Regions from separate parts of the Rossellomorea sp. NRS-1567 genome, predicted to be linked through region 2. Evidence: riboswitches for the same ligand, from Rfam matches in the RefSeq annotation. Region 2 holds a riboswitch; each other region holds the start of a gene.
What was found. Region 2 has a riboswitch for S-adenosylmethionine ahead of ACIFOD_RS04215 (Na+/H+ antiporter NhaC family protein). Riboswitches for the same ligand answer to the same signal wherever they lie in the genome.

Region 1 (8,173 bases), on a different contig from region 2:
CCGTTATCTTTACTTGCTGGAAGAAGTCATCAAGCGCCAGGCTGCACTCACTTCCAAGTGGCAAATGGATGGGTTCATTCATGGCGTGATGAACACGGATAACATGACGATCAGTGGAGAAACCATTGATTATGGACCATGTGCCTTTATGGATACGTATGACCCGGCAACGGTATTCAGCTCCATTGATACCGGAGGACGTTATGCCTATGGAAATCAGCCTCAAATTGCCGGATGGAACCTTGCCCGATTTGCCGAAAGTCTGTTGCCGATTCTTCATGACGAACAAGAAGAATCGCTGAAGATTGCCCAGGATGCTGTAATGGAATTTCCTAAACTGTATGAAGCTCACTGGCTCGACGGAATGAGAGGGAAACTCGGTATTTTCAATGAAGAAGATGGGGACGAATCCCTTGCAAAAGACCTTCTCGGTTTAATGAAAGAGAATCGTGCCGACTATACCAACACATTCCGTGCATTAACAAATGAAGAACAAATCGATTGGTTTAATAACCCGGAATTTGTTCAATGGAAAGAACGCTGGGAAGAGAGACTTAACAGGCAGGAAGAGTCGAAAGAAGCAACTCATCAGTTAATGCGAAAAAGTAATCCATCTGTGATTCCCCGGAATCACCGTGTGGAGGAAGCGTTGGAAGCTGCAGTGGAAAGTGGTGATTACAGCGTAATGGAGCGTTTGCTTGAGGTTCTTAAAGATCCTTATCAGTTATTGACAGAACAGTGCAAGTACGCGACACCACCTGATCCATCCAACCGCCCTTACCGAACGTATTGCGGTACATGAAGAATGAGCGCAAAGCAGGAAGTCCAAAAGGTTTCCTGCTTTTTTTGAGTGTTAGAGGACTTTCTCACTGATAAGTCGAAATTATTCAAAGATAGCTGAGGAGAAAATGGAGATAAAGGAGTTTTTCTATTGAACCAAGCATTGCTCGTGATTGATGCCCAGCAGGAATTAATCGAAGGAAATGAAGGGGAACAAGCGGTATTTCAAAAGGAGAGACTGATTGAAAACATCAATCGGGTCATCCAGAAGGCAGCCGAAACAGGTACTCACATCGTGTTTATTCGAGATAAAGATGTCGGAGGCGGGGAAGGTGATGGATTCCAGGTTCACAAGGATATCCATGTTACGGACAATGCGGTTGTGTATGATAAATTAGCCACCAATTCGTTTTATGGTACGCCCTTACTAAGCTTTTTAAAAGACAAAGAGGTTGAACATGTCGTAATCATGGGATGCCAAACGGAATATTGTATCGACACGGCCGTTCGTTATGCAACCGTTAATGGATTGGACGTAACCCTGGTAGCAGATGGTCACTCGACAAAGGATTCATCCGTGTTAAAGGCTGAACAAATTATCCAGCACCACAACAAGGCTTTGTATGGCCATTATAATGTGGATCATTTCTCCGACGTCAGACAATCTGATGAAGAGTTGTTTCAGCCCAAGCATGATTTTTATCGTGAGAAATACGGAATGTAGAATAGGAAAAGCTCATTTTCTCTGACAGAAAGCAGATGGAATGGGCTTTTTTTGTTCCCATTTTGAAGTGTTTTCTCATTTGGATTCTACAGTGATATGCTATAGTAGTAGCATATCAGGGCAGGTCCGGTCTTTCTTTCATATTGACAAAGGAGGAACAAGGAGAATGTATGATTTAGTTCAGAAAGTTCGAGAAGAAAATCCATTAGTACATAATATAACGAACGTAGTGGTCACGAATTTTACGGCCAATGGCTTGCTGGCTATCGGGGCATCTCCTGTGATGGCCTATGCGAAAGAAGAAGTAGGGGATATGGCGAAGTTGGCAGGGGCACTTGTCCTTAATATTGGAACCTTATCGACAGACATCATCGATAGCATGATCATCGCTGGAAAAGCGGCCAATGAAAAAGGGATACCTGTTGTATTGGATCCGGTTGGAGCAGGGGCGACTTTCTTCCGCACGGAAATGGCAAGGGAAATCCTGAATGAAGTAAACGTCTCCATCTTAAGAGGGAACGCAGCGGAAGTGGCTCATGTTGCAGGAGAACAATGGGCGATCAAAGGTGTTGACGCCGGTTCGAATGGGGGAGACACGTTGGAATTAGCTCAAAAGGCGGCAGCGCAATTGGAATGTACCATTGTCATAACAGGGAAAACCGATATCATCTCAAACCCGCAAGGAACCTATTCAGTGGCGAATGGTCATCCTATTTTAACGAAGGTCACGGGGACGGGCTGTTTATTATCTTCGGTCATCGGTGCCTTTGCAGCCATTGAAAAAGATCTATTAAAAGCTGCTGTAACGGCAGTTGCCGTTTATGGAATAGCAGCAGAAAAAGCAGCCGGTGTGACATCTGAAAAGGGTCCGGGAAGTTTTCAAATTGAATTCATCGATCAACTTTCCTCCATTTGTGAAGAAGATGCTGCACTTGCAAAAGTAGAGAGAATCTAAAGAGGAAGGGTGGTACAAACATGTCTGTATATAAGGCATTGACGATAGCAGGTTCAGACAGTGGCGGGGGAGCCGGCGTTCAGGCAGATATAAAAACATTCCAGGAGCTTGGTTCCTATGGGATGTCGGTCATCACTGCCGTAACCGCTCAAAACACATTAGGCGTTCAAGGCGTGTATCCCGTTTCCATGGAAGGAATCGTTCAGCAAATGGATTCTATTGGCCAAGACCTGGGGCCACATGCGTTATAAACGGGCATGCTGCATTCCGGTGAAGTCATTGAGGCAGTAAGTGAACGAGTCCGTCATTATGGCTGGACGAATCTTGTGGTGGATCCTGTCATGATTGCAAAAGGCGGAGCCAAGCTTTTACAAGATGAAGCCGTTCGTGCGTTAAAGGAACAATTAATACCTCTTTCTGCTGTCATTACACCCAATTTACCTGAAGCAGAAGTCATCACCGGTATAAAGATTGAAACATTGGACGATCGAAAAGACGCCTCAAAGATCCTGATTGAAATGGGTGCCGGATCAGTCGTTATAAAAGGCGGACATGCCGATGGCGAGCAGGTAATCGACCTCTTTTATGATGGGGAGGAATTTGTGGAAATGGTCTCACCCAGAATCGAGACACCTCATACGCATGGAACTGGATGCACCTTCTCGGCTGCGATTACTGCTCAATTAGCTCAAGGAATGGACATCAAGGAAGCGGTCAAGACGGGGAAAGGGTTTATCCGGGCAGCCATTGAAGACCTACTTGGAATTGGGAATGGTCATGGCCCGACGAATCATTGGGCTTATAATAAGAAGGCATCAGGTGAACGTAAATGATCGATAAGCGGGAGCAATTAAAGGATTCTCTTACTCTTTATTTTATTATGGGAAGCACAAACTGCATGAAGGATCCGGTTTATGTGTTAGAACAGGCAATAGAAGGTGGCATAACCCTCTTTCAATTCCGGGAAAAAGGGCTCGGTGCCTTAGAAGGACAGAAAAAGATGAAACTTGCTGAAAAACTTCAGAAGGTATGCAAGGACGCCGGGATCCCTTTCATCGTAAATGACGATGTGGAATTGGCTTTAGCCATCGATGCTGATGGCATTCATATCGGTCAGGAAGACGAAAGGGCAAGTATCGTACGGGATAAAATCGGTGACAAATGGCTTGGGGTTTCCACTCATACACTTGCCGAAGCGCAGCAGGCGATTGCCGATGGGTCGGATTATTTAGGATCTGGTCCCATCTATCCCACCCTTTCAAAAGACGACACAGTCAAAATTCACGGCTTGGACATCATCAAAAGCTTTCGAATAAACGATATTCCTATCCCGATTGTGGGGATTGGAGGCATCAGTTCAATGAATGCCAAAGAAGTTATTGATGCTGGTGCCGACGGAATCTCGGTAATCTCAGCTATATCAGGTGCCGAAAACATCACAGAAGCGGCGAGAGAACTGAAGAGAGCCGTTTGTCCCGCCCGATAAATATGAAACCAGGCCTGCCCCAACACGTTAACTCCATTAACGTGTTGGGGCAGGCCTTATTTGACGATTCAAGTAACAAATGGATTGACAAATATTGCGTTATCCTTCGATTCCCTGACAAACCGGACAATAGTACAGCCTTCTTGAAGCTGCCACCGTCTTCTCGATTTCACTTCCACAGATGAAGCAAGACGCACCTTCCCGGTTAAAGACCCAGTGACGATAACGGGAGCGCTTCACTCCTTGACTTTTCAGCTTCTGCGCAAGGTCGGGATCATTGGTGATCCCACCAGTCTCATACGACTGCTTTACTAAACCCATGACAGCATGAGCTGCTTTGTTTAATTGATTTTCTGTACAATCGACTGGCCTTAGGGAAGGATGAATGCCAGCAACAAACATGATTTCAGATCGCAAATAATTTCCGATTCCGGCTACGAAACCTTGATCCAGCAATAGAATCGACCATTTGCGGTTTCGGAATCGTTTGTCCTTCATCCGTTCCATCAGCTCATCTACTGATACCTCTTCGCTTAAAAGATCCGGTCCTACTTTTGAGACGAATGGGTGCCCGGGCACTTCTTCGTCACGAAGAACCTCGATATCCGATGCACTATAGAGAAGTGCCGACTTTTTCTCATTATGTAGAGCCAACCTGAGCTGTCGGTTGGTTTTCGGGTAGTTATATGTGTTTCTGATATACCATTTTCCGTAAAGTTGATTGTGAGAGTAAATGGTGTATCCGTTGTCAAAGCGGATGAGCATGGCTTTTCCTTTCGTGTCCACTCTCTTCACGATCGATCCTTTTAATAGGTCTTCGTAATCTTCCAAATGAGGGAAGGCAAAGTATACATCTTGTACGGTTTTATTCTTAAGAGCGCGCTCGACTCCATCAGCCGCTCTTCTGATTTCCGGACCTTCTGGCATGGCGGTTTCTCCTTTTTTAGTATAGTTATTCCCTTTTTAATCCTTAATGTAACATTCGGATAGGCTGGGCTACTAATCTATTTCATGGTCTTGACATTATTCCAATATATTGATAAAGTTTTAAAAAATCTAAATATTTTCTTATCCAGAGAGGTGGAGGGACTGGCCCTTTGAAGCCTCAGCAACAGGTCTGTGAAGATACTGTGCTAATTCCAGCGGGTGATTCAAACCCTGATAGATAGGAGCAATCTTTTATTTGTCGGTGACGCACTCGTTTAGGGTGCGTTTTTTGTTTGTTCACCCATTCTTCAATACATTTAGAAGGAAGGGTGTTTGTATGGAAAAGGCAGGACAGAGTTTTAAAAGGAAGATGAAGACGCGGCATTTGGTGATGCTGTCTCTTGGAGGGGTGATCGGAACCGGGCTTTTCTTGAGTTCGGGGTACACGATCCATCAGGCTGGACCGTTTGGGACGATCCTTGCTTATTTGATTGGGGCGCTGGTGGTGTATCTTGTGATGCTTTGTTTAGGCGAGCTTTCTGTCCATATGCCGGAGACGGGATCCTTTCATAGTTATGCTACAAAATTCATTGGTCCTGGGACCGGTTATACGGTGGGCTGGTTATATTGGCTGACATGGACAGTGGCATTGGGGTCGGAGTTTACGGCGGCTGGCTTGATGATGCAGCGCTGGTTTCCTTCGATTAGTGTATGGATTTGGAGCGCGGTCTTTGCTGCGTTGATTTTTGTCCTTAATGCGTTGTCAGTGCGGTTTTTTGCTGAATCTGAATTTTGGTTTTCTTTAGTAAAAGTGATTGCGATTGTTGCGTTTATTGTGATTGGGACAGGGGCGATCGTCGGTTTCATCCCCCTCAGTCATTCAGAGCCCGCTCCGCTTTTCACGAATATCACAAGTTTTGGATTGTTTCCGAACGGGGCATTTGCCATCTTGATGACCATGCTTGCCGTGAATTTTGCCTTTTCAGGTACAGAATTGATCGGGGTTGCGGCGGGAGAAACAGAGAATCCATCAAAATCGATTCCTAAAGCCATCCGTACCACGCTTGTGAGATTGATCATCTTTTATGTAGGGACGATTGTCGTATTATCTGCTCTAATACCGAGCCAGTCAGCCGGTGTATTGGAAAGTCCTTTCGTAGCGGTACTTGGTCGGATTGGAATCCCGTATGCCGCCGATATTATGAATTTTGTGATCATAACGGCCATTTTATCAGCGGCAAACTCAGGTCTGTATGCTTCTTCCAGAATGCTATGGTCGCTTTCAGATAAGCAAACGATCTCACCGATTTTCGCCAAATTGACTGAAAAGGGAGTCCCTCTCAATGCGATTGTATGCAGCATGCTTGGAGGGGGGCTAGCCTTGCTTTCAAGCATCATTGCACCGGGGACGGTCTACATCGTATTGGTTTCGGTCTCAGGTCTTGCGGTGGTGATCGTGTGGATGAGCATTAGTGCTGCCCAGTTTCTATTTCGAAGACAGTACATAAGGGAAGGAAACGATGTGAAAGACCTGGCTTATCGGACGCCGCTCTATCCACTCGTTCCCATTGCGGCATTTCTGCTTTGTCTCGCTTCCTGTATCGGCATTGCCTTTGATCCCACTCAGAGGATAGCCCTTTATTGCGGAATCCCGTTTATCGCCCTTTGCTATGGAAGCTATCATCTAACACAATACGTAAAGAAAAGAGGAACAGGTTATGTCGAATCAACTGAAGCTGAATCCCATTGATGCTATTTTACAAAAACATTCCCCACTTATTTTAGATGGAGCGTTAGCCACAGAGCTGGAAACCCATGGCTGTGATTTAAACGATCCCCTTTGGTCTGCCCGTGTACTCCTTGAAAAACCGGAAGCGATTGAGAAAGTTCATGCTGATTATTTCCGTGCAGGAGCCGATTGTGCGATTACAGCCAGCTACCAGGCAACGGTGGATGGTTTTCGAAAGCGCGGAATAGAGAAACCAGAAACGCTGGAATTAATCAAAAAAACGGTTACTCTTGCCAAACAGGCTCGGGATGAATTTTGGAAGGAAGATAAGGGAAATTCGAATCGGCCGAAACCAATCGTTGCAGGTTCTGTAGGACCATACGGGGCATACCTTGCTGACGGCTCTGAATACGTTGGGAACTATGGAGTAAGCGATCAACATTTAGCAGATTTCCATTTTCCCCGAATCCAGGCACTAGTGGAGGCGGGTGCTGATTTGTTGGCGTTTGAGACCATCCCGTCCTTGCAGGAAGCAAGAGTACTCGCGTCACTTTTGAAAGAATTTCCGGATACCTGTGCCTGGCTGTCTTTTTCTTTAAAGGATGGAGAGACGATAAGTGATGGAACGGGGATTGAAGAGTGCACGCGTGTGTTCAATAACGATGAACAAATCGCTGCGATTGGTGTGAATTGTGCACCGATTATTGCGGCCAAGGAGGCGATAAGCGTATTAAGCAGAAACACTGACAAACCAATCATCGTGTACCCGAACTCAGGTGAGACTTACAATGCTGAGACTAAAACGTGGCATGGGGAGGAAGCGTGTTCGGCGTTTGATGAACAATCAGGAATTTGGTACGAGGCAGGTGCCCGTATCATTGGTGGTTGCTGCCGGACGGATCCTGGTCATATAGAAGCCTTGGCGAAGAGGTGGAGATAGGCAATGACACTTAAATGCAAAAGCCCAAGTGATACAACCACTTGGGCTCTTACATCATTATCGCTTCTATTATTTAATAGAAAACGTCTCTTTTATCAGTAGGTCCTCTGGAGATTTCCCGATTTGATCTTGATGGAAGTAATCTCTGATGACTCCATCTTTTAAATAGTTGACGATTGAGACCATTGTCATACCTTGATCTAAAGCGAGGTAGGCTTGAGTCACTTCTCCTGTCTCTACATTGACTGAATCAAGGAACCCGTATTTCCCGTACATATCGAAACGTTTCAACGCCTGGATGTTATTGAACGCTTCCATTGGTGCATATTCCAGTGCCAGGAAAGTGGCATGTGGAGTAACAGTACCGTCTGACTTATAGCCGTCCATACCCAGAGGTGTAGCGGCAAATTCTGAATAATTATCTGGTGTGGCTGCTGGTGACATGCCCCAGGCTGAATATCCTTGCTCTTTAGCATATTGAATCTGGATGTCTACATGACGCTTATTGTTCAAGCCAAGTGCGTTCTTCCCAAGTTCTTTTTCCTTTAGTACAAGCTGTGGCATCAATGCTTCAAACATGCTTCCTCCCCAGCTTGGTACATATTTAGTGCCCTTGTAACTGTAATGTCCTT
Region 2 (8,173 bases):
CTTTACTATTTTTCAAAACGACTATATTTATCATGATTTTCAGCCCTTATATGAAATGGGCAAGCATCAATCCCTCTATGCATATGAGGGCCTGTTACGAAACAAGTATAACGAAAATCCCGAAAATGTTTTTCAGTCTGCGATGAAAGCCAACATCTTGTATAAGCTTGATACCTTATCCATTTCAAAAGCTCTTGAAAGCTTTACAGAGAAGGGACTGAAGGATTGTAAGTTATTTCTTAATATTTATATCACAACGATTCTTCACCCAAGCTTTCATACCTATTTTTATGACCTGATGAAGAAACATCCGGACATATTGGGGCGTCTCGTGCTGGAGATTAATGAGTCGAGTGCGGAGGAGCTGTGGCAGAACCCAATATTAAAAGAGTCTCTTAAAGAACTTAAGCAATATGGTGTTTGGTATGCGATTGATGACTTCGGGCAAGGGACCTCTTCCATCAAGAAATCCATTGAATATGAACCGGAGATCATTAAACTCGATCGTTATTTTGCTTTGAATCTGGCTCAAGATGATAAGAAACAACGATTCCTTTCCTTTTTTAATCAATTCTACGGTAAGGATACGTTAATTGTGTTAGAAGGCATTGAAACCAAACAGGATATGCAAGTGGCAAAGGATATTGGGATTACAATCGGGCAAGGCTATTATCTGGGAAGGCCGAGTCGATTATTAGCTTAAACAGGAAGGGTGACTCTGAAATGTAGGAGTCACCTTTTTTCGTGGACATCTACTATGAGATTGTCCGAATTAAAATAAAATTGAAAATATTTAACATTTCCATTAAACTGAGGAAAAAGAGAAAAAAAGGGGATCAGGGTATGAGGCTTCTCACATTTCCGCTGAAATTTATGTTCTATTATATTCTCGGATTGATCGGTATTCTAGCCGTGAGTATTGCTCCTGAAGTATTTAAGGAGAAGGGTTTATACAATTTAGTCGGATTCATGGAAGAGTTTTTTAAGTTTGTTTTTGTATTTATGGACGGTGAAAATTGGAGCTATTCTTATAAAGGGATAACAGTCGATTTTCTGGACATGCTTTGGGGACCTTATCTGTATTCTTTACAGATTATCGGTGGAGCATTGGGTTTAGGCCTGGGAACAGCATTTGTCCTTACCATCTTCACAGTGTTTTTGCCCCGATGGGTTACGTCTTCTCTAAAGAAGGTATTAAACCTCTTTGAGACGGTGCCTGACTTAATGTTTGCGTTTATGCTTCAGCTTTTGATTGTCTATGTCTTTAAACATTTTGGCTTTGAATTAATGAGCTTTACAGAGCTCGGAGATGAAAAGATCTTTCTTGCTCCCATCATCACACTATCCATTATTCCCATGATCTCTTTCTTTCGGATTCTTCTTTTTATTATGGAAGAAGAAATGCTTAAGCCGCATATTGAGTTTGCCCAAAGTAAAGGCATGTCGAAAGGCAGAATCCTATTTGCCCACATATTGAAAAATATTTCTCCCAGTCTGTTTTATCATGGAAAGCTGATCATATGGGGGATGCTTTCGAGCTTATTCATCATTGAAACGATTTTCAATATGAGGGGAATCACGTATTATATCGTCCAAGACTTCAGACCAATGGTCATAGCCATCTCACTGATTATGATATACACGCCTTTTTTTGTCGTGTATCAAGGGGTATATCTATGGATTAATCGGGAGGGAAGCGTCGATCACACCAAATATAATAAGGATAAAACGAAGTGGAAAGAATGGAAGATATGGAGCTGGCTTTCTACTATTAGACGGCTTTGGTGGCAGCATATGCATAATGGGAAGTTTGCCGCAGGGTTTAGTGTCATCTTTCTCTTGATTGCTGTCAGTTTCTTTTATCCAATGATGAAAGAAGATCCGATTAAACAAATTCAGTTTATGAAAAATGATGAGGGACGTATCATCAGTGCACCTCCACATAAGCCATTTGGAGAGATGATACTGGGGTCTGATTTCTTCGGTTATAGCATCCTCGACCAACTGATTGTTGGGGCAAAGTATACCCTACTCTTTGCACTGGTTGTCGCTTCTCTAAGGGTGATAGGTGGATTCTATCTTGGAATAGTCTATCATTTTCATTTAAAAGAAAACAGAAAAAAGTGGCTTGATCGCATGGTGGATTCCATTCATTTCCTTCCTTTAAGTCTCATTGCGTATCTTCTATTAAGACCAGTACTTTGGGGATTGCCCGTGTTAGGATGGGATCACTCCATCTTTGAAAGACTCGTTTTCGAAGCTGTCGTGTTAACGATACTTGTGCTCCCGTTAACGACGGTTTTAATAGGAAATGAACTGAAGATATTAGGAAAACAGGATTTTGTTCTGTCGGCGAAGCTCTTAGGGGGAAGTAATCGTCATTTGCTATGGACGCATCTATTCCCTCACTTGGCACCAAGATTATTCATTATATGGGGGCAGCAGTTTATCCAAACGCTTCTCATTCTTGTGCATCTGGGATTGTTTCATCTGTTTTTGGGAGGAACGATCATCACAGGAGGACTGGTACCCGATCCTCCGAAATCAGGAACATTTGAATGGTCAGGTCTGATCAGTTCCACTAAAGATTCCCTTATGACAGGAAAGTACTGGATTGTCATTGCTCCGTTAGCGGCCTTTATGATTGCCATCATCGCCATGCAGTTGATTGTGCAAGGTGTGAAGGAACTCCAGCAAACAAAGGTAGGGGTACTGGCGAACAACACTCCAATTAAGAACAAACATAAGCTGGTGAAGAAGAAAACCTACCATCCAGTAGTGGAAGACTTTCATTTAGTTCGACAACAATCCTTTAAGGGATAGAGGAGGGAACAAAGATTGAATAGAAAAAGTCCTAAATTGCCACTGACTGATGAAGAGAGAGCATCGCTTCGTAAAGAGAAAATCAGATTGGGAGACATCTTCGAATGGTCTCCCGATGCATTAAGTGAAAAACTTAATATCTCCCTGGATAGAGCCCGATACTTAGTCGGCATGTCCATATTTCAACGAATTCCGTCAATCGGACCGAATATGGCGCATAACGTCGTTGAAGATCTTGGTTTCTATTCTTATGAGGCCATTAAGAACGAAAAGGGAGAAGACCTGATTATAGAATTGGAAAAGAAATACGGCGTCTGGATGGACCCCTGCGTAGAAGACTCCCTCAGGTGTGTCGTCCATCACGCCAACCACCCATCCTCCACCAAAAACTGGTGGGACTTTACCACCCAAAGAAAAACGTACCGCCAAACCCACGGCTACCCCAGCGACCGCCCCACCAAAGGCTGGGATGAGGGACGGACCTCATAAACTAAGAAGGCAGGAAGCGAGAATAAGCTTCCTGCCTTTATTTACGCTCTCATCAGGGACGGACCTCTTTCGTATATACTCCTCAAAATGGACATGATAAAGAAAAAGGAGTGATGAAAGATGAGAATCCTGTTCTTCTGTTTACTATTGACGTTCTTTTTTCATGCTTCATCTTCTGCAAGAAACATCCTGCCCCTTCCAGCCCATCATAATGAACTCGCGATCGTTATTGATGATTTAGGAAACGACATGAAGGGAACAGAAGAAATTCTGAACTTACCGGTTACCTTGACAATTGCAGTTATGCCCTTTCTGCCAACAACACTGGAAGATGCGGAAAAGGCACATGGTCGGGGCCATGAGGTCATCGTACACCTTCCAATGGAACCGATGTCCGGGAAAGCAAGCTGGCTTGGACCCGGGGCAATTACCACTTCGCTTTCAAATGACGAAATCCGTAAAAGAGTAGAAAAGGCGATCAAAGAGGTTCCCTATGCAGTAGGAGTCAATCACCATATGGGCTCAAGGGCCACTGCCAATGAGAGGGTCATGAGAATCGTTTTAGAGGTATGCAAGGAAAAGGGGTTATTTTATCTTGATAGTAAAACAACAGGAAAGAGTGTCATTCCGAAGCTTGCGAAGGAATTGGATGTGCCCTATCTTGAGAACGAATTATTCTTTGATGATGTCTATACCATCCAGCATATCGGAAAGCAAGCCAAGCTCCTTTCTAAAGAATTAGATAGTGACACTTCAACCATTGCCATAGGTCATGTCGGGGTCACAGGAATCAAGGTTGCCACCATGCTTGAAGAGTTTCTTCCTCTTTATGAGAAAAAAGCTTCCATTGTCCCACTGTCAGATTTAATCCCTGAATATCATTTGATTGATGAGAGTATGCCTTGATGGTGTGCCTTTTCACTTAGCTGGGCAACCGCCACTTTGTAAATCTTCCGTTAATTCAATGCTTATTTATTTGTTATAAGAAGACTCTCCCTTATAATCAGAAGGTAAGAAGGAGATGATTCCATATGGATTATGCAATTGTGACGGGAGCAACAAGAGGATTAGGTGAATCGATTGCCAAGCTATTTATTGAAAAAGGCATAGGTTTGATCAATGTTTCCAGGTCAGATAATGAAAGACTGCAAAAGCTTGCCGGGGAAAAAGAGGTATCTTATGACTTCCTATCGTGTGATCTTGCACAATCAGGAGAAACAGAAGCGGTCTTTCGTGAAGTGGGAGCAAAAGTATTTGGATATAAACCTACCAGAGTCTATGTTGTCCAAAACGCCGGTGTGGTGACACCAATCAATCCGTCGGGTGAAGTAGAAAATCAAGCTCTTGAAACGAGTGTGCATGTGAATTTACTATCTCCCATGATCGCTACCAATGAGATGATAAAAGCAGCCCGGGGTTCTGACTCGAAGATGATCATGATCAATATCAGCTCAGGAGCTGGAAGTCGCCCTGTATATGGCTGGAGTACTTACTGCGCAACCAAAGCCGGAGTGAATATGCTGACAGAAACCGTAAGCTTAGAGCTTTCTAAAAAGCATAGCCGACATCAAGTGATTGCCTTCAGCCCTGGTGTCATGGATACAGATATGCAAGGTGAAATCCGTTCCTCCTCTAAAGAAGCCTTTGCCGATGTCGAATCCTTCCAGCGCTATAAAGAGGAAGGAATGCTTCGTGAAACCGATACGGTCGCAAGTGCACTGGTTAAACTTGTAACAGAAAGCGAAATTGAAAGTGGTAAGCTGTATCATGTAAATGATTTGTTATAAAAAGAAAGCAGGTTACCGGAAACGGAATCTGCTTTTTTCTTATCAAAAAAAGAGACAAACCCCAAAGGATTTGTCTCTCTAAATTCATCTATTAAGATCGAACCGGGTTTGCTTCCGGTGCAGATTTGCGTGTGAATTTCGGTAGTGCAAATCGAATGGCAATCAGACCGCAAACAGCAATCAAGATCGGGTAGAAGGCATATGGGATGATGCTGATTGGTGAAATGCCTGCGACTTCAGCCACTAACAGGGCCTGTGCTCCGTAAGGGATTAATCCTTGAATCGAACAAGAGAAAATATCAAGGATACTGGCTGATTTACGGGCATCCACCCCATAGTTTTCACTAATCGATTTAGCAAGCGGGCCGGCAATAATGATTGAAATTGTGTTGTTTGCTGTGCACAGGTTAGTAGAACTCACTAATCCTGCAGTAGCAAGCTGTGCTCCCTGAGGAGACTTGATTTTGCGAGTGGCGTGATAAAGTAAAGCCTGAATCCCGCCGTTATGACGGATAAGTTCGACAACCCCGCCGATCAGCACGGAAAGGATCACAATCTCTGCCATTCCTGTCATTCCATCGGCCACGCTACCGAAATAACTGGCTGGAGTAAAGCTTCCATCGATGAATCCAATGATTCCAGCTAAAACAATTCCGCCTAACAAAACGACAAACACATTTAATCCTGCAAGAGCACCGATGATAACTCCAAGGTAAGGCAGAATTTTAATCCAATTAAAGCTTTCCGCTCCGACAGTAGATTGATTCCCCATAGTAAGAACAAGGAGAATCACCATTGTCACAATTGCGGCAGGTAATACAATGAAGAAGTTGACTTTAAATTTATCTTTCATTTCCGTTTTCTGTGTACGAACAGCTGCAATGGTCGTATCTGAAATGAACGATAAGTTATCTCCGAACATCGCTCCTCCAATGACGGTCGCCATGGCAAGGGGCATAGAAATATCTGTACCTGAACTAATCCCGACACCGATTGGCGCGAGTGCTGCGATCGTTCCCATGGATGTACCCATTGATAACGAAATGAAAGCAGCGATAATAAATAATCCCACAATGATCAAGTTACCAGGCAGCACGGATAGGGCGAAGTTTACAGTTGAATCAACGGCTCCCATCTTTTCAGCTACTCCGGAAAACGCTCCCGCTAACAGGAAGATAAAGACCATGATCATGATATCAGGGTGACCGGATCCTTTAGCAAAACGCTCAATCTTAGCCGTTAACGTCTCTTTTCGGTTCATCAACAGACCTACAACGGATGCGATGACAATTGATACTAGTACAGGAAAGGCATAAAAGTCTCCTGAAATGATGCCTGCTCCAAGGAACAGAGAAACAAATATGATCAAAGGCAGTAACGCCAATAGATTTCCTTTTTCTTGATTCATTCCTAACACTCCTTTGTCGTCCAATTTACTAAAATACAAAAAACCTCTTCCGGAATAAGAAGAGGTTTCAAAAGAACGAAACACTCCTCTTATCTTTCAAGCATTTCGCTTGCTGGATGTGGCACAGCACTCAATATGAGTCCGCTGCCGAGACATCGCAGGGCCAGTCCCTCCGTCTCTCTGGATAAGAAGAATATCGTATTTAGTTGATTTAAAATATACTTCCATACTTTAAAGGGTTTACTCGAAAAAGTCAAACGGGAAATTTTTCTGAAACAAAAGCGGAGGCGGCTCGTTCAGTCCCGACAAGCATAAGACAAGAACGGCGGAAAGGCGCTTTTTGCCTTTTTGTCGTTATTGGCTTATGACCTCGAGGGACTAGCCGCCGTAGCTGGATGAAACAAAAGCGGAGGCGGCTCGTTCAGTCCCGACAAGCATAAGACAAGAACGGCGGAAAGGCGCTTTTTGCCTTTTTGTCGTTATTGGCTTATGACCTCGAGGGACTAGCCGCCGTAGCTGGACGATACATTCCTTCCCGGCACCAGAAAATCTAAAAAAGCATGACTTTATCCATAATAAGGCATAAACTCATAGACAATTGAACGTTCAAGGTCTACTATAAGGAAGACAAAAAACATCTTGGGGGATACGGTAGTGGAAAGAACAGTACGAAATCAAATTTTTACTTTACAAGGATTTTACTTATTAACGTTCTTCGGTGTTGGTAGTTTATATCCCTTACTCAGTGTGTATTTGAGCGAAAGCGTGGGGTTAAATGGCTATCAGATTGGAACGATCATGTCTGTAGGTCCCATCATGATGATTTTCTTCCAGCCAATTTGGGGAATGGTGAGTGACACGACCAATCGTCCCACCGTGGTTCTTGGTTTAACCTCTTTAGTGGCGGGAATCTTTGCACTCGGTTACTTGTTTATGGACTTTTACTATGGACTCCTTATCGTGGCCATTCTAGTTGCCATTTTCCAAAGTGCGATCATTCCCGTTTCCGATAGTATCAGCTTGAAGTATACAAGTAAGGTCCGGTATAACTACGGAAATATCCGTTTGTTCGGTTCTTTGGGCTTTGGTATAGCAGTCTTTATAATGGGAAGACTTTCAGAAGGATTTATCGGGCCTACCATCATTTTTTACTCTTTCTTTATCTGTTTAGTTCTCTCCGGATTCCTTTCCTTCCGGTTTCCGAAAGAGAGAGCGGCAGCAAAGCTTGATTTAAAGGCAGGAATGAAGGAATTATTCACGATGAAAAAGTTCCTCATCTTTTTATCGGTCACTTTCTTAGTGTTCGGTCCGAATCTAGCAAATAATGTGTATTTCGGATTATTTGTAGAAGATTCAGGAGGAACATATGCGGGAATTGGTCTCGCGTTCCTGATTGCAGTGTTATCGGAGGTTCCCTTTATGAGGGTCGCCGGTGGATGGATAGATAAATTCGGTTTGTTAACAGTCGCTGCCTTGGCAGGTGCTGCATCTATGCTCCGCTGGCTCTTTTACTTTACAGAACCTAGCCTGTGGCTTGTCTATTCATCGGCTGTCATGCAAGGTCTTGCCATTGGCTTGTTCATCCCAGCCGGCCTGCGCTACATCAAAGAAATCACGCCTTCCCACATTACAGCAACAGCCGTTACGGTATATTCAGCAATCGGAA
Region 3 (8,173 bases), on a different contig from region 2:
TGAAAACCGTTTTTTCATAGTAAATCTTACAACTCCCTTTTCTTATAAAATAGTATTACCAAATGACTCTTAACCCTCCTCATCCCATTTAAAATACACAACTCTAATAGTAATTCACCTAACAAAACTCAATCCCTTGAGCAAAAAGACCCATTATTTAGAATTAAATGTAATTATATATAGGGACGGACCTTCATATTCAGCGGAAGCCCGTCCTCAGAACATACTACTTTTAAATTGTCGCTAGAGAGGTCCGTCCCTCTTCCCTTTTCCACTCCCACCCTATACACTTAAAGAAAATATTACGATAAAGGATGGTTGGATGAATCGTTTTGTTGAAATGGTCGAGCCTTATTTTTTGAGTGAAGATGCGTTTGTGCAGAGATATGCGATAGAAATGTTGGAGGACACCTATTTAGTTGATGGGGATACATTTTTGACCGGTTTGAAAGCTGTTGACCGCGGGCCGATATCGGAATTCTCCTCCCCGGTTCTTCCATACTTAATGTACATGCCATTGAATGAGGATGGGATGATAGAGGTCATCGATCGTTTAAACCGGCTGGACAAAATGGATGATGATCGGCTGTTCTATACCCAGCTACTGCTAAACGCTGATACCAATTTGGTGATTGCACAGAAGAATGATGTAAAACGCTTTGTGGATGAAACCCAATTAGCAGAAATCGTGAAGCTGCCTTCTTTAACGATTGAGGAACTCTATCAGGAGCTGGCGAGCATCACCGTTTACTTGGATAATGATAGATATAACCAAGCCCACTATGATCATGGTAAGAGAATCATCAGGGAGTTGATAAAAAGGAACGGGATTGAAAGCTGGGAAGTACAGAATGGTGTAAAAGAAAATGAAGAGGAAGAAGACGGGTTTGGTTTTGACGGGATATACACCGTTTATTCGGCTGGTGAACTTCGTGAAGAAAGCGTCGTCCCTCAGTTAGTGAATCTCTTTAAAGATGAAGATGAAAGTGATTTATTATTCGAGGAAGTGGTCAATGCCCTGGTGAAAATAGGAACGGAGCAGGTGGTACGTGAGGTTGAAAAAGTAGCAATTTACGGAAATACCTATTTCTACACCCTGGACGTACTTGGAAGAATCAAAACCAAAGAAGCGGAAAATGCTCTCTTGAGATTATTTGACCAAACAAATGATATAACCGCTAAAACACTGATATCAGATTATTTATGCCACCAGCTATCAACGGAAGGGATTTCAAAAATCGAAGAGTTCATCGAGGAAGGCTATGATGAAGGAATGCTTTGTCTGGAAGAATCCCTCTATGTCAACTGCATCATGAATGGGATCGATCATCCAAAGCTTGCTGCCTGGAGGAGAATCATTGAAGAAGTGGAACACCCGTCATTGGATGACCAACCACTTCTCGTTCCTCAACTTGCCCATATCGGGGACAAAATAGGCCGCAACGATCCCTGCCCATGCGGCAGCGGAAAAAAATACAAGAAGTGCTGTCTATAAAATGAGGGACGGACCTCCGCATTTTGCGGAAGCCCGTCCCTTTCACATTCTTCTATTTAATATTTTGATTAGAGGTCCGTCCCTCCAGCCACTCTACTCCATCCACTCAGGCTTACCAAAGCCTTTAAACTCTTCGTCGATGATTTTTTCGAATTCGTCTGCTTCGACGACTGCTTTGATGTCTTTCGCCAGTTGTGAGTCAACGTCCTTCGTATTTACAACCACTCGGTTTCGATACTGATCAGGCATGTCCTCCAGCTGAAGTGCATCAAGTAAGTCCATGTCGGCAGCGAGTGCGTAGTTTCCTGGAACCGCAGATAGATCAACACTGTCAACGGCTCTTGGAAGCTGTGCTGCTTCGATCGGTTTGAACTGCAGGTTTTTCACGTTTTCAGCAATGTCTTTTTCTGACACAGTCAATGGATCTGTATCCGGTTTTAACGTGATCAGCTTAGCATCCTCCAGAATCTGAAACGCCCGTGCTGCGTTCGTCGGATCGTTTGGAATGGCAATGGCACTGCCTTCTTTGATGTCTTCAATCGAATCAAACTTCTGTGAGTAGATTCCCATTGGAGCCGTTGGTACGACAATCACTTCGGATAAATCCATGTTATGTTGTTTCGCAAAGGTTTCCATGTAGATTTTATGCTGGAAAAGGTTCGCATCCAGATCTCCCTGGGCCAGCGCGTTGTTCGGTTGGATGTAATCACTGAATTCTTTCACTTCCACCGTGTATCCTTTTTCTTCAAGTCCTGGCTTAATCGCTTTTGTCACCATATCACTGTATGGTCCGGATGTCGCTCCGATGGTTACCTCTTTTTTATCTTCTGCGCTTGAACTTGCTTCGTCCCCGCCGCAAGCTGCAAGAATGCTCATTGTTACCGCTAATGCTACGAATAAAATCCACTTTTTCACTTGTTGTTCCCCCTAGAGTAGTTATCGTTTATCGACTAATCGTGCAAACACATCACCCGTATATTGGATGAGTTGAACTAAACAAATTAAAATGACGACGGTCGTGATCATCACCGTGTTGTCATATCGGTAGTACCCGAAGCGGATTGCCAGGTCCCCGACTCCGCCTCCACCGACGATGCCGGCCATGGCTGAATAGGCGACTAAACTGATCGTTGTAATCGTAATCGCCTGAATCACCGCCGGTCGCGCTTCCGGTAACAGCACGCCCTTAATGATCATCCAGGGGCTTGCCCCCACTGAAACCGAAGCTTCGATCACTCCTTTGTCAATCTCCCGGAGCGATGTTTCTACCATTCTCGCAAAAAACGGAACTCCCGCAACAGATAGGGATACGGAGGCTGCCGTCGGTCCAATCGTGGTACCGGTCAATAGTTTGGTTAATGGTAAGAGTGCGACTAATAGAATGATGAACGGAACCGAGCGCACCATATTGACGACAAATCCAACGACCTTTTTGATCAAACTATTTTGTAAAAACAAGCCTTTGTCTGTTACGAAAAGAAGAATCCCGAGGGGTAATCCCACTAAAATCGCAACTCCCAGTGAAATCCCCACCATATATACCGTTTCAAAAAAGGCTTTATTCAATTCTGGTAAAATCGCTGTCAATGAATCAGGCAGCATTCTCAAGCACCTCCAAGCTTTGCGTCTTCAACGTGATATACCGGATCGCGGCTTCGACTTCGTCATGGGAGCCGATCAGTTCCATGATAAAAATCCCCAGTGGCACTTCCTGAATATATTCAATCTTGCCGTGAAGAATATTGCCTTGCACTTTGTATTTCTGGAACACTTCTGAAACGACGCTTTCCTCTGCGATTGATCCTTTGAATTGGATTTTGATCAGCTTTCCTTTTCTTGATTCCACGAGGTGCGGCGGGAGTTCAAATTGAAGGATCGTTTCAATGAATTGCTTCGTTAAAGGCTGCTTCGGTTCAGCAAACAGGTCGTATACTGGACCTTCCTCCACGATTTTCCCGTCTTGCATCACGGCCATCCGGTCGCAGATTTCTTTCACCACTTCCATCTCGTGGGTGATGAGAACGATCGTCAAACCCAGTTCTTTGTTAATTTTTTTCAATAGCTTCAAAATCGATTTCGTCGTATTCGGATCGAGTGCCGATGTCGCTTCATCGCAAAGTAAAACCGATGGATTATTCGCAAGGGCCCTTGCAATCCCGACTCTCTGCTTTTGTCCTCCGCTGAGTTGAGCAGGATAGGCATCGGTTTTATCTGAAAGACCGACCATCTCAAGGAGCTCGACGACCCTGGTCTTGATCTTCGCTTTTGGTACTCTGGCCGCTTTCAAGGCAAAAGCCAGATTGTCAAAAACCGTTTTCGATTTAATCAGGTGAAAATGTTGAAAAATCATGCTCGTTTTTTGACGGGCGAGTCTTAATTGTTTGGACGTGAGCTTCGTGAAATCCTGTCCATCAATGATGATTTCTCCTGATGTCGGGGTTTCTAATAGATTCAGGCAGCGAATGAGTGAACTCTTCCCCGCTCCACTGTATCCGACGATTCCAAAGATCGCCCCCTTTTCGATCTTTACGGAAACATTATCGACACCGACCACCGTTTGCTTTTTTGTACTGTAGGTTTTAACTAGATTTCGAATCTCAATCAATGTGCACACCCCTTTTTTTGTCCAATAAAAAATGCCTCTTTCAACTGAAAGAAGCATCGCCTGTTTATCTCGACTTATCTCTCAGAATGAAATCATTCTGCAGGAATTGGCACCGTTCCAATACTGGAGGTTGCCGGACGTCATAGGGCCTGATCCCTCGGTCACTCTGGATAATTGAAAGTATGTAATTTTCTAAATTTTTATCTTATAGAGGATAATACTGGGTCTGTGAATGGAAGTCAATAGGGAATTTTTCAGTTATTTTTATGTAAGCGTTATCTTTGTTGTTGCACTAGGGAAGGGATTTTTTGTGTAGGGGGACTTTGGTTTGATAGGGGCGTGGTGATTATCCATTTTTTTACAGTTTATAATATATTCCTAAAGTTGATAATAAAAGGTGGAAAGTCGATAATATATCTCTAAAGTTGATAATAAATAGACAAAGTCGATAATAAACCTTCTCTCATCCTATCAATCCATGTATTTCACATCGATTTCAGTTAATATCCTGCCTTAACACCATCTCAAAACCATACATACTATCCAAAAACTTTCCTTTCCACCTCAAAATGGAACTAATCTCCATTACCAATAGAAAAAGGCACTACCTTCCATAGCAGCACCCCGATCACTTGTCATAACAACTCACAACAAACATTCTAATTTCTCAAACAACCAAACGAAAACTAGAAAGTCCACTCCTTAATCCCCGTCAACACATCCAACTCCCTCAACCTCTGCTCACAATAAGACGAATTCCCTTTCAAGTATGTATCAACATAAGCCGGATGACACATAATCTCAAGCGTCTCACCTTCATCCCTGCTGTTCAATATCCTCTTCAATCCTTCAACCGACACTCCGTCACCATAAAAGTCCATCGAGAAACGATCGGTTAACACATTCATTGCGTCAAACCCATCACAGGGTACATTCCGGACCGAAACCCCAAAACGCTCCGACAATCTCTTCACCACCGGGATCAAAGGTCGAAAGCTATGAACATGGTGATGACTGTCAATATGAGAAAGGGGCAAACCGAATGATAGGAATTTATCCATCTGAGCCTCCCACTCCATTTCAACCTCATCCACATTGATTTCTTTTTCTTCAAAAATCTTGCTGGTGTAACGGAAAAAGCCTCTCTCATCCAGTAGTGATGGTACTCCGCCAGAAACTGGTCTCCCGCATGTCAGTGTTAAATGGACCCCAACCTGTAATTCTGGATAAACCTTCGCCAATTCCACCGCATGCAGAGTCCCCGGCATATTGACCAGCATCGTTGTTGAGTTAACGATGCCAAACCGGTGACTATCAACGATGCCGTAATTCACCCCCCGGCATAATCCAAAATCATCTGCATTGACGATCACGTTCCTCATAATCCCCCATCCCCTTTTTATCTAATAGGTTCTTTCTACAAGAAAGCTCGCTTTATCTCCTCTGAAGATCGCTTTGGAAAATTCAATCACCGATCCATCCTCTACATAAGCCGTCGTTTCGATCATAAAGCAAGGTGTCCCCTCTGGTACCTCAAGCTTCTCTGCCACTCGTTCATCTGCTAAAAACAATTCGATCGTTTCGACGGTTTTTTTAATTTTTATCTCAAACTGTGTTTCCAGGAGCTTGTAAAGAGATCTTTCACATTCGTCTTTATCAAGCCCCGGCGTCTTGTACCAGGGCAGATAGGCCACCTCATATTGCAGGGGCAGCCCGTCTGAATAACGGATCCTCTCTAAACGATTGACGGGATCTCCATTCTTCAATTCCAACGCTTTTTCAACTGTTGATTCTGCCGGGATGACATTCATGCTTAGTACCTTGATCTTAGGTTTCTTACCCTGTAATCGCAGTTGCTCTGTGTAGTTGTCGATCGTCGAGGACAGGATTTGACTGACTTTCTCTTCTGCGACAAAGGTTCCTCTTCCTTGCTCGCGATACACGTAACCTTCAAGTGTCAGCTGCTGGAGCGCCGTCCGGATGGTCGTACGACTGACATTGAACTTTTCGCAAAACTCCGCCTCTGTCGGCAGTTTTGTATTCGGCGCGTATTCTTTATTTTTAATCATGTGGATGATTTCTTCTTTTACATGCGAATGCAGGGCCTTTGCTTCTTGTGTCTCTTTCATTCTGTTTCTCCCTTCCACTTTCTTCCTATATTTGTTATAACACATCCACGTTCATTTCTCTATTCCTAATCATTTTATCATAAAAATAATTTGTTATTACAAATAAATAAAAATTAGTCATAAATTTTATTTTTGTCACTACAATGCATAGACGAGCGAAAATTTGTATGATACATTATAAAAAAATAGAAATCGCTTTCAAAATGAAGGGAGATCGACAGAATGTCATTAAAGGTGGTCATAATCGGAGGCGGATCAAGCTATACACCAGAAATTATCGAGGGGTTCATCCACCGATACAAATCTTTTCCTGTCACGGACATAACGCTTGTAGACATCGAAGCAGGGAAAGAGAAGCTTGAGATTATCGGGCAGTTTGCTCGTCGAATGATCCAAAAAGCAGGTGTGCCGATTGAATTGGAATGGACTCTTAACCGGCGGGATGCCTTGATAGGCGCTGACTTTGTGACAACACAAATCAGGGTGGGCGGCCTCTCAGCCAGGGAAAAAGATGAACGTATTCCGTTAAGTCATGGAGTCATCGGACAGGAAACCAATGGAGCAGGCGGTATATTCAAGGCCTTGCGTACCATTCCGGTCCTATTGGAAATTTGTCATGACATCCAACAGATTTGTCCCCATGCTTGGCTTATTAACTTTACCAACCCGGCAGGCATTGTTACGGAAGCCCTGCTTAAATACAGTACACATCATAAAGTCATCGGGGTGTGCAATATTCCTTTCAACATGAAAAACAGCGTGGCCGAGATGATGAATTGTTCTGCAAATGAAGTACAGATTGAATTTGTAGGGATGAATCATTTTGTGTTTGGAAAAAGGGTTTGGGTCAATGGTCAGGATGTCACCGATCAAGTTCTGCAAAAACTGATCCATCAAGAAGTGGATTACTCACCGGCCAACATCGTCTCCCTCGGATGGTCGAAGGAATTTTTACAAGCACTCGGGATGCTTCCCAATCCTTATCATCAATACTACTTCCAACGGGACTCTGTGTTGGAAAAGGACCTTCAAGCTTATAGAGAAAACGGTACACGGGCAGAGGTTGTTCGAAAAGTTGAAAAAGAACTTTTCATACAATATATGAAAGAAGAGTTAAATGAAAAACCAAAAGAACTGGAAAATCGAGGAGGTGCCTACTACAGTGATGCTGCCTGCAGCCTCATGACGAGCATTTACAACAACTCAGGAGACATCCAAACCGTCAACACACTGAACAACGGAACCATCCCGGACCTGCCTCACGAAGCTGTTATTGAAGTAAACGCCGTCATTACGGGGGACGGACCTCAGCCAATCGTCATTGGACCGCTTCCTTCATCAATTAAAGGAATCATCCAACAGATGAAAGCGTTCGAAGAGCTCGTCATTCAGGCAGCAATGTCCGGTGAGTACAATCATGTCTACCAGGCCATGGTGATGAATCCCCTAGTACAGAACGAAGGGGTAGCAAGACAACTAGTCGATGAATTATTGGAAGCTCACAAAGAGTTTTTACCGCAATTCAATTAATCTAGTAAATGGGGGAAAGAGAAATGAGTAAAGTAATGGGGTTTATGGAAAGCAAGTTTATGCCTATTGCAGGAAGAATCGGGTCACAACGACATCTCGTCGCCATCCGTGATGGATTCGTTTCAATCATGCCACTGATCATCGTCGGATCTTTGGCTGTCTTATTAAATAATCTGCCGATTGATGCCTTTCAAAATTTTATGGTCTCTGTATTCGGTGAAAGCTGGAAATCCGTTGGCGGGAATATGTGGAATGGATCATTCGCCATCCTCGGACTGCTCGTCGCTGCATCCATCAGTTATCATTTAGCTAAGTCCTATCATATCGATGGGTTATCTGCAGCATTAGTGTCGATCGCTTCACTCATCATCCTCACGCCGGTAACGGAAGACTGGGGAATTTCCTACGTCTGGA

Region 1: it holds a riboswitch for S-adenosylmethionine, as region 2 does, so the genes downstream of both, mmuP (S-methylmethionine permease) here and ACIFOD_RS04215 (Na+/H+ antiporter NhaC family protein) in region 2, are expected to answer to the same signal.
Region 3: it holds a riboswitch for S-adenosylmethionine, as region 2 does, so the genes downstream of both, ACIFOD_RS08115 (methionine ABC transporter ATP-binding protein) here and ACIFOD_RS04215 (Na+/H+ antiporter NhaC family protein) in region 2, are expected to answer to the same signal.

The regions. Positions count from the first base shown of each region.
Region 1 is NZ_JBITPL010000019.1:203,002-211,174, reverse strand. It holds gene ACIFOD_RS16075 (protein adenylyltransferase SelO) at 1-802, shown strand, start outside; gene ACIFOD_RS16070 (isochorismatase family protein) at 932-1,504, shown strand; gene thiM (hydroxyethylthiazole kinase) at 1,671-2,459, shown strand; partial or broken gene thiD (bifunctional hydroxymethylpyrimidine kinase/phosphomethylpyrimidine kinase) at 2,480-3,292, shown strand; gene thiE (thiamine phosphate synthase) at 3,289-3,945, shown strand; gene nei (endonuclease VIII) at 4,045-4,872, opposite strand; SAM riboswitch class I at 5,011-5,117, shown strand; gene mmuP (S-methylmethionine permease) at 5,210-6,622, shown strand; gene mmuM (homocysteine S-methyltransferase) at 6,591-7,541, shown strand; gene ACIFOD_RS16035 (glucoamylase family protein) at 7,611-8,173, opposite strand, start outside.
Region 2 is NZ_JBITPL010000006.1:50,040-58,212, reverse strand. It holds gene ACIFOD_RS04240 (EAL domain-containing protein) at 1-703, shown strand, start outside; gene ACIFOD_RS04235 (ABC transporter permease subunit) at 844-2,823, shown strand; gene ACIFOD_RS04230 (helix-hairpin-helix domain-containing protein) at 2,839-3,312, shown strand; gene ACIFOD_RS04225 (divergent polysaccharide deacetylase family protein) at 3,433-4,218, shown strand; gene ACIFOD_RS04220 ((S)-benzoin forming benzil reductase) at 4,344-5,099, shown strand; gene ACIFOD_RS04215 (Na+/H+ antiporter NhaC family protein) at 5,191-6,507, opposite strand; SAM riboswitch class I at 6,594-6,698, opposite strand; gene ACIFOD_RS04210 (MFS transporter) at 7,162-8,173, shown strand, end outside.
Region 3 is NZ_JBITPL010000014.1:29,112-37,284, reverse strand. It holds gene ACIFOD_RS08135 (S8 family serine peptidase) at 1-18, opposite strand, end outside; gene ACIFOD_RS08130 (SEC-C metal-binding domain-containing protein) at 323-1,495, shown strand; gene ACIFOD_RS08125 (MetQ/NlpA family ABC transporter substrate-binding protein) at 1,589-2,371, opposite strand; gene ACIFOD_RS08120 (methionine ABC transporter permease) at 2,432-3,097, opposite strand; gene ACIFOD_RS08115 (methionine ABC transporter ATP-binding protein) at 3,087-4,100, opposite strand; SAM riboswitch class I at 4,172-4,277, opposite strand; gene chbG (chitin disaccharide deacetylase) at 4,787-5,482, opposite strand; gene ACIFOD_RS08105 (GntR family transcriptional regulator) at 5,504-6,229, opposite strand; gene ACIFOD_RS08100 (6-phospho-beta-glucosidase) at 6,452-7,759, shown strand; gene celB (PTS cellobiose transporter subunit IIC) at 7,783-8,173, shown strand, end outside.